Dongshaea marina: one gene and its partner. The main gene of each other region encodes a partner of the protein of the gene in region 2 in a complex. Links are inferred from orthologs where the notes say so. Each region holds a gene or a part of one and is shown on either strand. Other genes may lie near its edges.

Region 1 (5,679 bases), 2.9 Mb from region 2 along the record:
TTCTGCGTGGTGGCGTCACATCATCCAGCAAAGCATCCTTATCATATTTGCTGACCGGTACCGGGTGATTGATGTAAGTTTCAATCGCAGGCAGGTTAAACACATACTGCTCACACGCCAGGCTGATCGCATGACCACTGGCTCCGGCACGTCCGGTACGACCGATTCGGTGCACGTAATCTTCTGCATCATCCGGAAGATCAAAGTTAAATACGTGGGTCACATCGGGAATGTGCAGGCCACGGGCGGCAACATCGGTCGCAACCAGAATATCCAGTTCCCCTGCGGTAAACTGCTCAAGGATCTTCAGACGCTTTTTCTGTGGAACATCGCCGGTCAGGAGTCCAACCCTGTGCTTATCAGCCTTAAGCCAGGAATAGACCTTTTCACAGCAGTGTTTGGTATTGGCAAACACGATCGCCTTATCCGGCCACTCCTCCTCCATCAGGGTCAGAAGCAGCAGCATCTTGTCCTGATTCGATGGGTAGAATAGCTCTTCTTTGATATGCTTGGCAGTCATCTGCTCAGGGGCAACCTGCAGATGAGTTGGGCTGTTCATATGCTCGTAGGCAAGCTCCTGCACCTTATGAGAGAAGGTTGCCGAGAACAACATGTTTAGACGGTGATCCGGAGATGGCATCCGGCGCAGCAGGAATCGGACATCCTTGATGAAACCCAGATCAAACATGCGATCGGCTTCATCCAGAACCACAACCTGAACCTGGGACAGGCTGATTACCTTCTGCTTGAAATAATCTATGGTGCGCCCCGTAGTACCAATCAGGATGTCGACACCCTGCTCGATACGCTTGATCTGCTTTTCGTAGCTTTCTCCACCGTAAGCCAGGGCAGTCTTGAATCCTGTCTCCTTGGACATGGACTGGGCATCCTGATGAATCTGGATCGCTAATTCCCGGGTTGGCGCCAGAATGACTGCCCGCGGAGACTTAGGATCGCGCTCTTCGGTCAGGGGGTGGGTCATCAGGTAGTTGAAAGTTGCGGCCAAAAATGCGATCGTTTTACCAGTGCCTGTCTGGGCTTGGCCTGCGATATCCTTTCCCTCGACCAGCAATGGGAGTGTCATCGCCTGAATTGGCGTGCAATTATGAAACCCCTTTGCCTCCAGAGCCGTTACAATCTCTGGCTCGAGGCCCATTTGGTCGAATTTTTCTTCGGTTAGATGTGTCTTTTTCATGGTCAAAGCATATCAGGTTAAGCTTGCAATAAGAAACAGGATCATTTGAAATATGGCCATTATTGTCTTTGCTGAGCAACTTCGGCAAGGAAGGCTTACGAATTGGAGTTAATGATGAGTGACAAGATTGTCCATCTATCAGACAGCAGCTTTGAGGCTGACGTGATCAAGGCAGATTGCCCCATCTTGGTTGACTTCTGGGCCGAATGGTGTGGTCCATGCAAGATGATCGCACCGATCTTGGACGAGATCGCTGAAGAGTATGATGGCAAGTTGAAGATCGGTAAATTGAACATCGACGAGAACCCGGAAACCCCGCCTAAGTTCGGGATCCGCGGAATTCCAACACTGTTGCTGTTCAAAAACGGGGAAATTGCCGACACCAAGGTTGGTGCATTAACGAAATCACAGCTGTCCGAGTTCCTGGACAAGAATCTGTAAGTGAAAATCGGGTCCGAAGCACATTTTTCAGTAGAGTGACTTCGGGCTTTGCATCTTTTGTAGACGGACTCGCGGTTTAGTGATAGCCTTCCGGCTGTACAGAGTTCGAACCGAATGTGCCTATCATCCAAGCGGCACCCGGATATCGGTACCATTCCAACTAATCCTTAAGAATTCCAGAAGAACTTTAAGAACCCACCACTATGAACCTCACACAACTTAAGAACACTCCAGTGTCAGAGCTGATCAAGCTCGGCGAAACCATGGGACTGGAGAATCTGGCTCGGGCACGCAAACAGGACATCATCTTTTCCATCCTCAAGGCTCATGCCAAAAGTGGTGAAGACATCTTTGGTAACGGCGTTCTCGAAATTCTGCAAGACGGCTTCGGCTTTCTGCGTAGTGCCGATAGCTCCTACCTGGCCGGTCCGGATGACATCTATGTCTCTCCGAGCCAGATCCGTCGCTTCAACCTGCGCACCGGTGACACCATTGCCGGCAAAATTCGTCCGCCGAAAGAGGGCGAGCGCTACTTCGCACTGCTGAAGATCAGCGAAGTTAACTACGACAAACCGGAAAACTCCCGTAACAAGATCCTGTTTGAAAACCTCACTCCGCTGCACGCCAATGATCGCCTGCGGATGGAGCGTGGTAACGGCAGCACTGAAGATATCACCGCCCGGGTCCTGGATCTCTCCTCACCGATCGGTAAGGGACAACGTGGCCTGATCGTCGCACCGCCTAAGGCCGGTAAGACCATGTTGCTGCAGAACATTGCCCAGAGCATCGCCTATAACCATCCTGACTGTGAACTGATGGTTCTGCTGATCGACGAGCGTCCGGAAGAAGTCACCGAGATGCAACGTCTGGTTAAGGGTGAAGTGGTTGCCTCGACCTTTGATGAGCCGGCATCCCGTCACGTCCAGGTTGCTGAGATGGTGATCGAAAAGGCCAAGCGCCTGGTCGAGCACAAGAAAGATGTAGTGATCCTGCTGGACTCCATCACCCGCCTGGCGCGCGCCTACAACACGGTTGTACCTTCTTCAGGTAAGGTCCTGACCGGTGGTGTGGATGCCAACGCCCTGCACCGTCCCAAGCGCTTCTTCGGTGCAGCACGTAACGTTGAAGAGGGCGGCAGCCTGACCATCATTGCGACCGCTCTGATAGATACCGGCTCCAAGATGGATGAAGTGATCTACGAAGAGTTCAAGGGCACGGGTAATATGGAGCTGCACCTGTCGCGCAAGATCGCCGAGAAACGCGTTTATCCTGCGATCGATATCACTCGCTCCGGTACTCGCCGTGAAGAGCTGCTCACCACTCCGGACGAGCTGCAGAAGATGTGGATCCTGCGTAAGATTGTTCACCCCATGGGTGAAATCGACGCAATGGAGTTCCTCATCGACAAGCTGGCGATGACCAAGACCAATGACGAGTTCTTCGTGGCGATGAAGCGTCAGCAGAAGTAACATCTCTACCGGGAGAGAGCTTACTCTCTCCCCTTGATAAAGGCCAAGTGATGAATCCAAAGAAGCTGGAAGATATCGCAAAGCAGATCCATGAATCCCTGCCTCCCGGCATTAAGAACGTGGGAGAAGAGGTCGAGAAAAAGATCAAGGGGATCCTCCAGGCTCAACTGGGGAAACTGGATCTGGTCACCCGGGATGAGTTTGAAGTTCAGACCCGGGTTCTGCTGCGCACCCGAGAAAAGCTGATCGAGATGGAAAGCCGAATCGAGCAGCTGGAGCAAAAGCTGGAACAACAAGAGCGCGATTAAGCGCTTTTTTGTTCCTTCTATCCCTCGCCCCTAATAAAATCTCTTATAGAAGCACAGCAAGCATGCCAGCGCGGTTGCTGTTGTGGATTCCCAATAGCCACATGCTCCGGCTCCACCTGAAGCCCGCCTATAAACTCCCGTGCCACAGCTCGAGGATTGTTACTAGCAAGCGCATGTCGCACAGTACGTTGTGCTTCCCAACCACCAGGTTCCTGGCTCGCACTCATGATTGAATCCACTGCGCAAGCAGCCTGCAGAGGCAAACGGTGATTGCGAACTAAAGCCGCGAGCTCTGGTTGAATCCTTCCACATATATCCCTTATCTTAATACCATCAAGACTTAATTGAATAGCATGATGTGTAACTTTACTAACGGCGGCATGCTGGTCCGCTTCAGCTTTCGTTTGAAACGTCATTATCTCTGCGTGAGCGCGAGCTAGCTGATTGACTGGGCAAACCTGGCGACCCTCAATATTTACACCTGTATTAGACCTTGGCTCTGGATATTCAAGGCCATGGGCTGCAACATGAGTAGGTGAATTAGATTGGCTAACAAAACTCATATTTCCCTCCAAGTATTTATTTCACCACCTGTATACTCCCTCGCAATAGCCTTCAATTCTTTTGTTTTTTACCTCTCAGGAGTTTTTCAGGTGTTCACCTTAGGACTCATTGCAGCTCTATTAACGCTTAAATTTGAACCGATCCAGAGGGTTACTCCTCAGAAAAGCCAAGAAACTGCAGCAGTTTCTGAAGATCGGCGACCTCCAACCCCTGTTTACCCTTGATCGCGATCCCCTTCTCGATCAGCTCTTTCACCGCTCTGCGGTATACCCGATCTGTGGTCCCAAAGCGCTCGGCCTCAATATCAGTGCGGTTAAAGCCGCCCAGTAGCTGCTGTTTCTGATGCTTTAATAGCAGCTCATGAGCAATGTTATAACTGATCGGATGCAACACCCTTTGGGTATACAGCCCCAGGGCATGTTGAAAGTCATAGGTGATGGCACTGGCAAAAAACAGGGTCAGCTCAGGCTCCTGTAATAATCTTTGCTGCAGTTTTTGAGGACAGATCTGTTGCACCTTAAACTCTTCGAGTGCGACCACACTCCACTGGCAGGGAGTCTGATTGAAAAACTCCATTTCACCAAACAGGTGGTAATAGCAGTCTGTTTCTCCAAGCTGGAAACGGCGGCCATTAGTCGCCGAGATATGCATGGATACCCGCCCCAGTGGCACCAGATAAAGATAGCTAAGGGGATCGCCTTCTCGCAACAGGTATTGGCCACTGATGAGTGGTCGCTCGTGAAGGGTGCAATCATTGAGGGCGCCTTCCAGCCGCTGCTGGTTACGCTCCAGCTCTGGGGTAAAACGCCCTCCCGGGTAGGGTTTCAGTTGCATAGGGTTTCTCAAGGCTGCTGTCAGCCCGAGAATACCCTATCTGGTTGGAGTCACCAAACCAGAGCATTTTCTCCATACATGGAGTCAATGCTGTAATGAGCCGGATAAATCTGAAAGGGCTCTAACTGATCAATGCACTCAGGGCAGCTTGTGCCGCCTTTAATTCGGCGTTCAGTAAGATCTGCTCGCTATTTGCATATTGAGAGATCCCCTGCTGAAGATCTCCCTGATAGCAGACCACATTATTCAGCACTGATCCGGTTAATAGTCCTCGTAGTCGTCCAACTGTAAGCAGGGCGGAGGTCTCCATATCTGCCCCTAAGACACCTTTTTGATGCCAATAGGCACAGATCTCATCCTCCCGATCCGTATAGAAGGAGTCATGGGAACGAACCAGCCCTGAGTGGAAAGGGTGGCCCATTGTACGAAGCTCGTCCGCCATTACCGAGGTTAGCCTGAAATCAGACAGAGCCGGGTACTCGGGTTCAACATAGGCTCGTGACCCACCTTCACAGCGAACCGCTCCCTCGACCAGGATCAGATCGCCCAGTGCGATCTCAGGCTGTAAAGCACCGGCAGAGCCCACCCGGATGATCCGCTCGGCACCACACAACTTGAGCTCTTCTATACCAATAATGGTTGAGGGCGCCCCCATGCCTGTACTACATAAGGTCACGGCCTTATCCCGGTAATAGCCGTTGCATACCCTATATTCCCGATTCTCACTGACTATCTCTGACCTATCCAGTAACCGGGCGATACGATCGACTCGGGCCGCCTCTCCGCAAATCAGAACAGCAGGTGCAATCCACTCAGGTGCACAATTAATATGGGGCTGTAGGCTCATGCGGTCGCCTCCTCAATCCCT
Region 2 (7,848 bases):
ATCGGAGGCTTGGTGGGTAACCAGTTTGGTGATGGTCGTGGCAGAGAGGTGGCGACTGTTGTGGGTGCCTTGGGCGGGGCGGCGGTTGGCTATCAGCCGGGTCAGGATAAGGTGATTAACTCGAGATTGGTCGAGCTTCTGATCCGCACTGAGAAGAATAAGTTGGTTGACGTGATTCAGGATGTGGATCCCCAGATGACTTTTAGCCGGGGGGATAGAGTACGGATCCTGTATTTTGATGATGGGGTTCGGGTTGATACCACGGATGATGATCTCTACTGATCGCTCTGCGATTACACAAGATTTGGATCCTCGAAATACCGATCTCTGATTCAGAGGTCGGTATTTTTTGTGTGACACAAATCACAAAACGGGAAGCGGGTGGAATAAAAGTGTGATCTGCATATTCAAATTGCACTGTAACAATCACAATAACGCGATCTGTGTCACTTAGTGTAACAATGGTTTGAGCCTTTCATAGGGGTGAGTGATAAAGATGCCAGCCAAGCTGCTACTCTTCTGCTGTTAATTCCTTTGCTGATAATGGATTAAAGCCCGGAGACTTCAAAATAACATCTTCTGCATCGGATGGTGACATACGATGTCGCAAGGGGTTCATTGTAACTGATGGTTTCGTTTTTGTTTCGGTTTGATTCGGGATGATGATTTAAGTTTTCATAAGTTCTCCATCTGGATACCTGAGACGATATAGATTTCAGCATAAATTGAGAGAAAAGATATTTATGAATTAACTTGGGATTCGAATGAAAACTTGTTATGGCCTTCAGCTATGCTAGTATCCCTGTCCACAAATTTTGGGCTGCGGATTGCTGGGGTGGAATAACACTGTAAGTGAATCTTAAGTTGGCTTGCAGATGGGGTGCCCAGGCATCTTTCCCATGATATGTAGAAACTATTTATAAGGTTATTTCATCACCTGTTTTTTCCTGCTTATATTGGTATAAGGAAATATTAATGTCTTTCTCCGTTATTTTGCTGGCTGTGATCCTTTGTATCGTCGCCGGGTTCCTGAATGGCTCTTTTGCAACACCCACCAAATGGATGGAACGGTGGCGTGAGGAGAATATCTGGCTGGGCTACACCGTATTCTGTTATCTGTTGCTACCCGTACTCAGCCTGATGGTGATGGACTCTTCAATTTTTAGTCAGATCAGTTCGGTGCCAAGCCATTTCATCTGGGTATTGGTATTGGGTGGATTAGCCTGGGGGATTGGTCAGGTCTTTTTCGCCCTGGCGTTTAAGCATATTGGACTGGGCGTAAACTTTGTCATCAATATCTCCATGGGTACCGCCGGTGGCGCCCTGCTGCCGATGCTTTGGACCAAGGGGGCGATTGGAAGTACCTATAGTTATATCCAACTGCTGGGTGTTGTGATCTTTGTGATGGCGGTAATTTTGACTACCGCTGCTGGTGCGGCCCGCAATAAGACGAGCTCAGGAGATGACAGCTCTAAGGGACATGCCAGTGTCTACCTGATCCTGGGTGTCCTGTTTGCAATTCTCGCCGGGGTTGGGAGTATTGCTCAGGGGAACTCCTTTGCCTTCTCTAATCCAATCATCTCCAAGACGGCCCTGGAGAATGGGGCGAGCCTGATGCCAGCGAATACGGTTGCCTTTGCACTGGTGTTTTTTGGTGCCTTCATTCCGAACTTTATCTTCTTCATGGTCAAGAATATCAAGAGCTCCAGCCTGCACTGTTTTGCCGCACCCAAGACAGGTAAATACTGGTTCTATCTGTTCCTGATGGCCCTTGGCTCATGGGGATCGATTGTGGTGTTCTGTAAGGCTCAGGCTGTGATCGGTGGAGACCTGGCTCCGACCATCGCCTGGCCCCTGTTTATGGCATTTATCATCCTGACCGCGAACTTCTGGAGCTTCATGACCGGTGAGTGGAAGGGGGCGGGCCGCAAGGCGATCAGCCTGATGTCGGTCAGTATTGTACTGCTGGTTTCTGCAGTGGTGGTATTTGGCGCCAACTCGATGAATAAGCCAGCAACTGGCCAGCAGGTCGTTAAGGTGCAGACGCTCAAGGATAGCAAGCCTTCTGCCTGATATCGAGCAGCTTGAGAGCGATAAACTGAACAAAAAGAGCGCGGCTTAATGCCGCGCTCTTTTTGTTTTGACGGGGAGATTAGTCATCCCCAACCACCAGGTTTCGGCCACTCTCTTTGGCTTCCCTGAGGAGCAGCACAGCGGTGTCGAGCTGCTTTTCCAGGGTATCGGCCAGGATGGAGGTGACGCCGGCGCTAAAGCTAAACCAGATGGTATCTCCCTCCCAGTTCATGGCACTTTGCTCCATCCGCTCTTTGAGCTTATTCAGACGTTCCTGGGCCGTTTGATTATCCAACCCTGGCATGATCAGGCAAAAGTCCTCACTTCCCAGGCGAATGGTCGTGCATTTAGAGAAAACGGTTTTCAGGGCGTTCGCCAGCTGTTTCAAAATCGCATCGCCAGCCCTGTGTCCATAACTTTCATTGATATCTTTGAGGTTGTCGATATCAACGACCGCCAACGAGAAGTCACTCTGCTCATCCCGGGCTCGCTTGAGCATCGGCTCTCCATATTCATACATATAGCCACGATTGTAGACCTGAGTCAGGTGATCCCGATTGGCATTTTGTTTGATCTCCTCCATCAGCTCCATGGTTTCCAGGGTCCGGAAGATCCGACACTGCAGCTCTTCCGGGACAAAGGGTTTGGTGATGAAATCATCGGCGCCGTGTTTAATAAACTTGGCAGAGAGTGCCTTATCGTTACTTCCGGAGATCCCGACGATGGCGATGGCCCGGTTATCAAACTGGCTGCGAATGCTACGAACCAACTCGAATCCATCGATGATCGGCATGTTGTAATCGGTCAGAACCAGCCGAATATCCTTATGTTTCTCTAAAAGCTCCAGTGCCTGCAGGCCATCTTCGGCCTCGAGTACGGGAAATAGCTGGCGCTTGAGCATTTTGCTGGTCATGGTGCGTGAAGTGGCTGAGTCATCCACCATCAGGATCTTGCAATACTGGTTGCGGCGCAGTCGGTCGAGTAGCTTTAAGGCGTATTTAAAGGAGTAATGGCTGTCTTTGATGATGTAGTCCAGGGCGCCTTTCTTCAGAAACTCCTGGCTCTTGGTCTCGTCAAAGTCACCGGTCAGGACTATGGTTGGCAATTTATGTTTGAGAACCTCATCGATGACTTCACCATCGGGTGAATCAGGCAGGTGGAGGTCGACCAGGGCCGCAAAGTAGTCCTGGCATTCGTTGAGGTGCTTAACGGCTTCGGCCATGGTTTCGCAAGCATCGACCGGAATACCAAGTTTTTCCTGGATCACTTGCTTGAGGAGTTTTCTCAGGGTTGAGCCATCTTCAATCAATAATACACGGTTCATGGGAGCATCCTGCTTTTACACTCTATCTACAGTGTAATGGATAGCTGAGGTTTTACTCAGTTGACAATGGATTGTTGAGCATCGACCTATTGGTAATAGGAAAGAGCCCTTGAGGCGGAAGAGATCAGAGTGAGTGAATAAAGGAGGAGGGCAGGCTGGATCGAGAGGCAGAGGCGACTAGATAGCCGCCCCGGGAGCTTGATTAGCCGCTGATATGATCCAGGTATCGTTCCGCATCCAGCGCGGCCATACAGCCGCTTGCTGCAGAGGTGATCGCTTGACGATAAATATTATCCATCACATCACCTGCGGCAAATACGCCCTCAATGCTGGTTTGGGTTGCATTGCCGTTGCGTCCGGATTGAACGCGCAGGTAACCACTTTCCATCGCCAGTTGCCCTTCAAACATCTCTGTATTGGGGTGGTGGCCAATTGCGATGAATACTCCCATCACTGCCAGCTCTTCAGTTTCCTCGGTCTGCAGGGTATCGCGTAACCGAACTCCGGTTACCCCCATGGCATCGCCCAGTACTTCGTCGAGGGTGCGCTCCAGGTGAAGCTCTATCTTACCCTCTTCCACTTTCTCCATCAGGCGAGACACCAGGATCTTCTCAGCTCTGAATTCGTTACGACGATGAATCAGGTGAACCTTGGAAGCGATATTGGCCAGGTAAAGAGCTTCTTCGACCGCCGTATTACCACCACCCACAACCGCAACTTCACGGTTACGATAGAAGAATCCATCACAGGTTGCACAAGCAGAAACACCCTTGCCTTTAAACTCCTCCTCGGAGGGGAGTCCCAGATATTTGGCGGAAGCCCCGGTGGCAATGATCAGTGCATCACAGCTGTATTCACCGCGGTCACCATGAAGGACAAATGGCTTTTCCAGAAGTTCAACATGATTGATGTGATCATTGATGATCTCTGTGTCAAAACGGCTGACATGCTCTTTCATCTGCTCCATCAGGGCCGGGCCTGTCAACTCAGAGTGGCCTCCGGGCCAGTTCTCGATCTCGGTCGTGGTGGTCAGCTGTCCACCCTCCTGGATGCCAGAGATAAGCACGGGCTCCAGGTTGGCACGAGCCGCGTAGACTGCTGCGGTGTAGCCTGCCGGACCTGAGCCCAGAATAAGTAGTTTGCAATGTTTTCTTTGAGCCATGATCGCTTGGTTCCTTACATTCAGGGCACCGATTGTAGATAAATCGTTATAGAGGGTAAAGGGGTGTTGTGATTTCTTCACATCCAGGCTCTGTTGATATTTCAGATCTGGTTCTGTGGTGAGCGTTTTTCGACCAACAAGGCTGGGGATGGGGGGAGTGATCCTGCATGGGGATCGGATAACCAGGGTGGCTTGAAAAATAGCCACCAATCCATGGGGCGCGCCTGAAAAAATCTCAACTTATTGTTGCTTAACACTCAATTAGAGCCGCCAAAATAATATGATTAGGGTCGCGAACAGAACATTTTCAGAGGTAGCAGGTTTAAAGTAGGAAAGGTCAACAGATTCTAAAGTCAAAAACAGGCGCAGTCTGAAAAAAACCTGAGGGGCCCGTAGTGAGTATAAAGTGATGAATTTTATAAATAGCCTTATATATCATGCGGTTGCCTTTAGGTTAGGGTTGGTGGCTTTGCAGAGGGACAGCAGGGAGGATTAGTGTTCTTTGGTTAAATGGGGTAGCATGCGCTTCACAAATATTGAGATACACTCTCACCGCGACCTGAACAACTTGAAACCTATTGTGCTTATGATGCAGAGAAAAAAAATCTCCAAGATATCCCTGGCTGCGGCGATCGCAGCTCTTTTAGCTTCAAACGTTGCGCTGGCTCAAGGAGCAGATCCCTCTGAAACAGCGCTCCCGGCGGCCGATTATTTTGCGGCGACTCAGTACACAGATGCAGCTGCACCACTGAACAGCTATGGTGCGGTCGATGTTCAGGCTAATGTGGCTGAGCATCTACAGGTTCCAACCGCTCCGGCTGAAGCCGGTGGTGTGGACGGGATCCCATCGACCCTAGCCGAACAGTGGCCACAGCATGTGTTGTTTGCCCCTAAACTGCAGGCAAAATCCTATATCCTTGTGGATGGAACAACCGGCCAGATCCTGGCTGCCCACAAGGCAAATCTGCGGATGGCTCCGGCCAGCATCACTAAGCTGATGTTGCTTTACATCGCCGAGCAGAAATTGGCCAATGGCTCAATCTCTCTGGATTCGAAGGTTCAGGTGCCGCGGGTTGCCTGGCATACCGGTGGCTCACGTATGTTCCTCAAGCCCGGATCCTATGTCACGGTGAAGGATCTGCTGCAGGGGGTTATCGTTGAATCAGGTAACGATGCAGCTGTGACTCTGGCAAACTATATTGCGGGCTCCCAGTCTTCATTTGTCTCCATGATGAATGCCATGGCGGTGCAATTTAAGATGAAGAATACCCATTTCACCGATGTGATGGGTCTGCCGGCACCGGCGCACTTTTCAACTGCCTATGATCTGAGCTTGCTCGGTCAGCATGTGATGAATGACTATCCCCAGTATTTTCACTGGTATGCCCAAAAAGATTTTGAATATAACGGGATCCGTCAGCCTAACTTCAACCGCCTGCTGTTTACCTATAAATATGCAACGGGTATGAAGACCGGAAGCACTAAGGCGGCGGGCTACTCTCTGGTGAGCTCTGCCGAGATGCCGGGTAACCCGATGAAGTTGGTAGCCGTGGTCTTGGGCACCAAGTCACTCAATGATGTGGCCTCCGAGAGTAAGTCTTTGCTGACCTATGGCTTCCGCTTCTTTAAGCAGCAGACTCTGTTTGCCAATAACGACAAGTTGTCTGAGCAGCGTGTTTGGGGTGGGCAGCAGGATAAGGTTTCTGTGGGGGTCAGCCATCCATTGACCCTGGTTCTGCCGGCAAGTGTCGATGCCAAGCAGCTGGAGAGTTCCCTGAAATTTGATGGCAACATCAAGGCGCCGGTTACCAAGGGCGAAAAACTGGGTCAACTGACGGTTACCTATAAGGGTAAGGTGATTCAGAGCGAGCCGCTGGTTGCCCTCAATGGCGTGGAGCAGGGTGGGCTCTTTACCCGGATGACCGCAAGCGTCTCTCTCTATTTCCATAACCTGCTGGCCTCTCACGATATCCACGTGTAAGCCACCACAGAGTTAGACTGACCGATAAGGGGCATGCTGTGCATGCCCTTTTTTGATCCTGATCCTAGGCTCTGTTGACGTTTCTAATTTTGAACCTGTTGCCTCTAAAAATGGTCTGTTCGCGACGCGAATCATGAGGTTTAGTTGTTCTAAATGAGTGATGAGCAACAATGAACAGGGCTTTTTCAGGCGCAACCCGCAGGGCAGTGGCTATTTTTCCTCCCAGCAGCGTTATCAGATGCTCATGTAGAGCAACTACACCACACATCTTCTGCCTTGCTGGATGAAAAAATTGCCAACTGCAGAGCCAAATCTGAAACGTCAACAGAGCCTTGGTTGCTAAGCTTTGAGTAGCGACAGGGAGTACGGGATGCGGTTTCTTCTTCTATTTGTTCTGGGATGCTTCTCAAGTGTATCAGCCAGCCCAGTGGTTCGGCTTGCAACACTGACCGATTACCCACCTTTTTGTTTTTACCAGGAGGGAGCAGAGCGGATCATCCATGAGCAACTGGCACCGGGAGAGGAATCCAGACGTTTTACCGGTTTGGCCTATGATGTGGTGATCAAGAGTTTCCACAAGGCCGGGTATAGAGTCGAGCTCACCATAGCTCCCTGGAGCCGGGTCATCAAGCTTCTGCAATCCGGGCTGGTGGATGCTGTTTTTCCAGCGGTGAAAAACCCGGAGCGTTTGGCACGCTACCTGTTTTCTGAGTCCCTGGTGTATCCACAAAACCACTACCTGCTATACGTCAGCCGTAACCGGCCATCAACTTTGAGGGGCGATGGATTGGCGATGTTGAGTGGATTGAGGGTTGGGGTGTACCGTGATTTCTCTTACGGAACGCGTTGGGAACAGTTAATCGAGAGCAACTTGCAGATCCACCGTCATCGCTTCAGTGAATTTGAGCATGGCTTCAGGCTGTTGGACAGGGGCAGAATCGATGCCCTGGTTGGCTATGAGTTATCATTTGATTATGCGCTGCACCGTTTGGGGTGGAAGGAGAAGTTTCGCAAATTAGAGCCCTTTGCCATCTCCCGCTCCTATCTGATGCTGGGTAAGGATCAGGGGAGGATGCGGCAAGAGTTTGATTTGGGATACCGAGCGCTGGTAGCGGACGGAACCTACCATCGGTTATTAAAGCGGTGGGGAGTTGAAGGTGATGAATAGCCGCCGGATAGACTATCCGACGGCTGGGCTATTTATCCGTTTAACGCTTCCGCTGGGTCGATATAGCTCATCTGGTGAGCCTCAGCGACCTCAGGACAAGTGAGCTTGCCGTGGATCACGTTCAGGCCTGCCAGCAGGTG

The links. The genes of interacting proteins can lie anywhere in the genome.
Region 1: the proteins of trxB (region 2) and trxA are in contact, whole or in part, in a crystal structure (PDB 1F6M), measured with the Escherichia coli proteins. The link is inferred for Dongshaea marina from one-to-one orthologs.

Annotation. Positions count from the first base shown.
Region 1 is NZ_CP028897.1:4,809,884-4,815,562, forward strand. What follows is about bases 1-2,972. They hold trxA (thioredoxin TrxA), read left to right. Parts: upstream 1-1,309; coding sequence 1,310-1,636; downstream 1,637-2,972. Other genes in these bases: rhlB (ATP-dependent RNA helicase RhlB), read right to left, coding at 1-1,195; rho (transcription termination factor Rho), read left to right, coding at 1,840-2,972. Also shown: more of rho, read left to right, coding at 2,973-3,105; ubiquinone biosynthesis accessory factor UbiK, read left to right, coding at 3,153-3,413; DB847_RS22560 (Crp/Fnr family transcriptional regulator), read right to left, coding at 4,128-4,811; DB847_RS22565 (nucleoside phosphorylase), read right to left, coding at 4,933-5,658; nicotinamide riboside transporter PnuC, read right to left, coding at 5,655-5,679. UniProt on the Escherichia coli protein: Participates in various redox reactions through the reversible oxidation of its active center dithiol to a disulfide and catalyzes dithiol-disulfide exchange reactions.
Region 2 is NZ_CP028897.1:1,903,653-1,911,500, forward strand. Bases 2,580-5,479 are described here. They hold trxB (thioredoxin-disulfide reductase), read right to left. Parts: upstream 4,560-5,479; coding sequence 3,600-4,559; downstream 2,580-3,599. Other genes in these bases: DB847_RS09190 (response regulator), read right to left, coding at 2,580-3,397; DB847_RS09200 (D-alanyl-D-alanine carboxypeptidase family protein), read left to right, coding at 5,149-5,479. Outside these bases: DB847_RS09180 (outer membrane lipoprotein), read left to right, coding at 1-282; DB847_RS09185 (L-rhamnose/proton symporter RhaT), read left to right, coding at 976-2,073; more of DB847_RS09190, read right to left, coding at 2,153-2,579; more of DB847_RS09200, read left to right, coding at 5,480-6,540; DB847_RS09205 (substrate-binding periplasmic protein), read left to right, coding at 6,911-7,708; ald (alanine dehydrogenase), read right to left, coding at 7,741-7,848.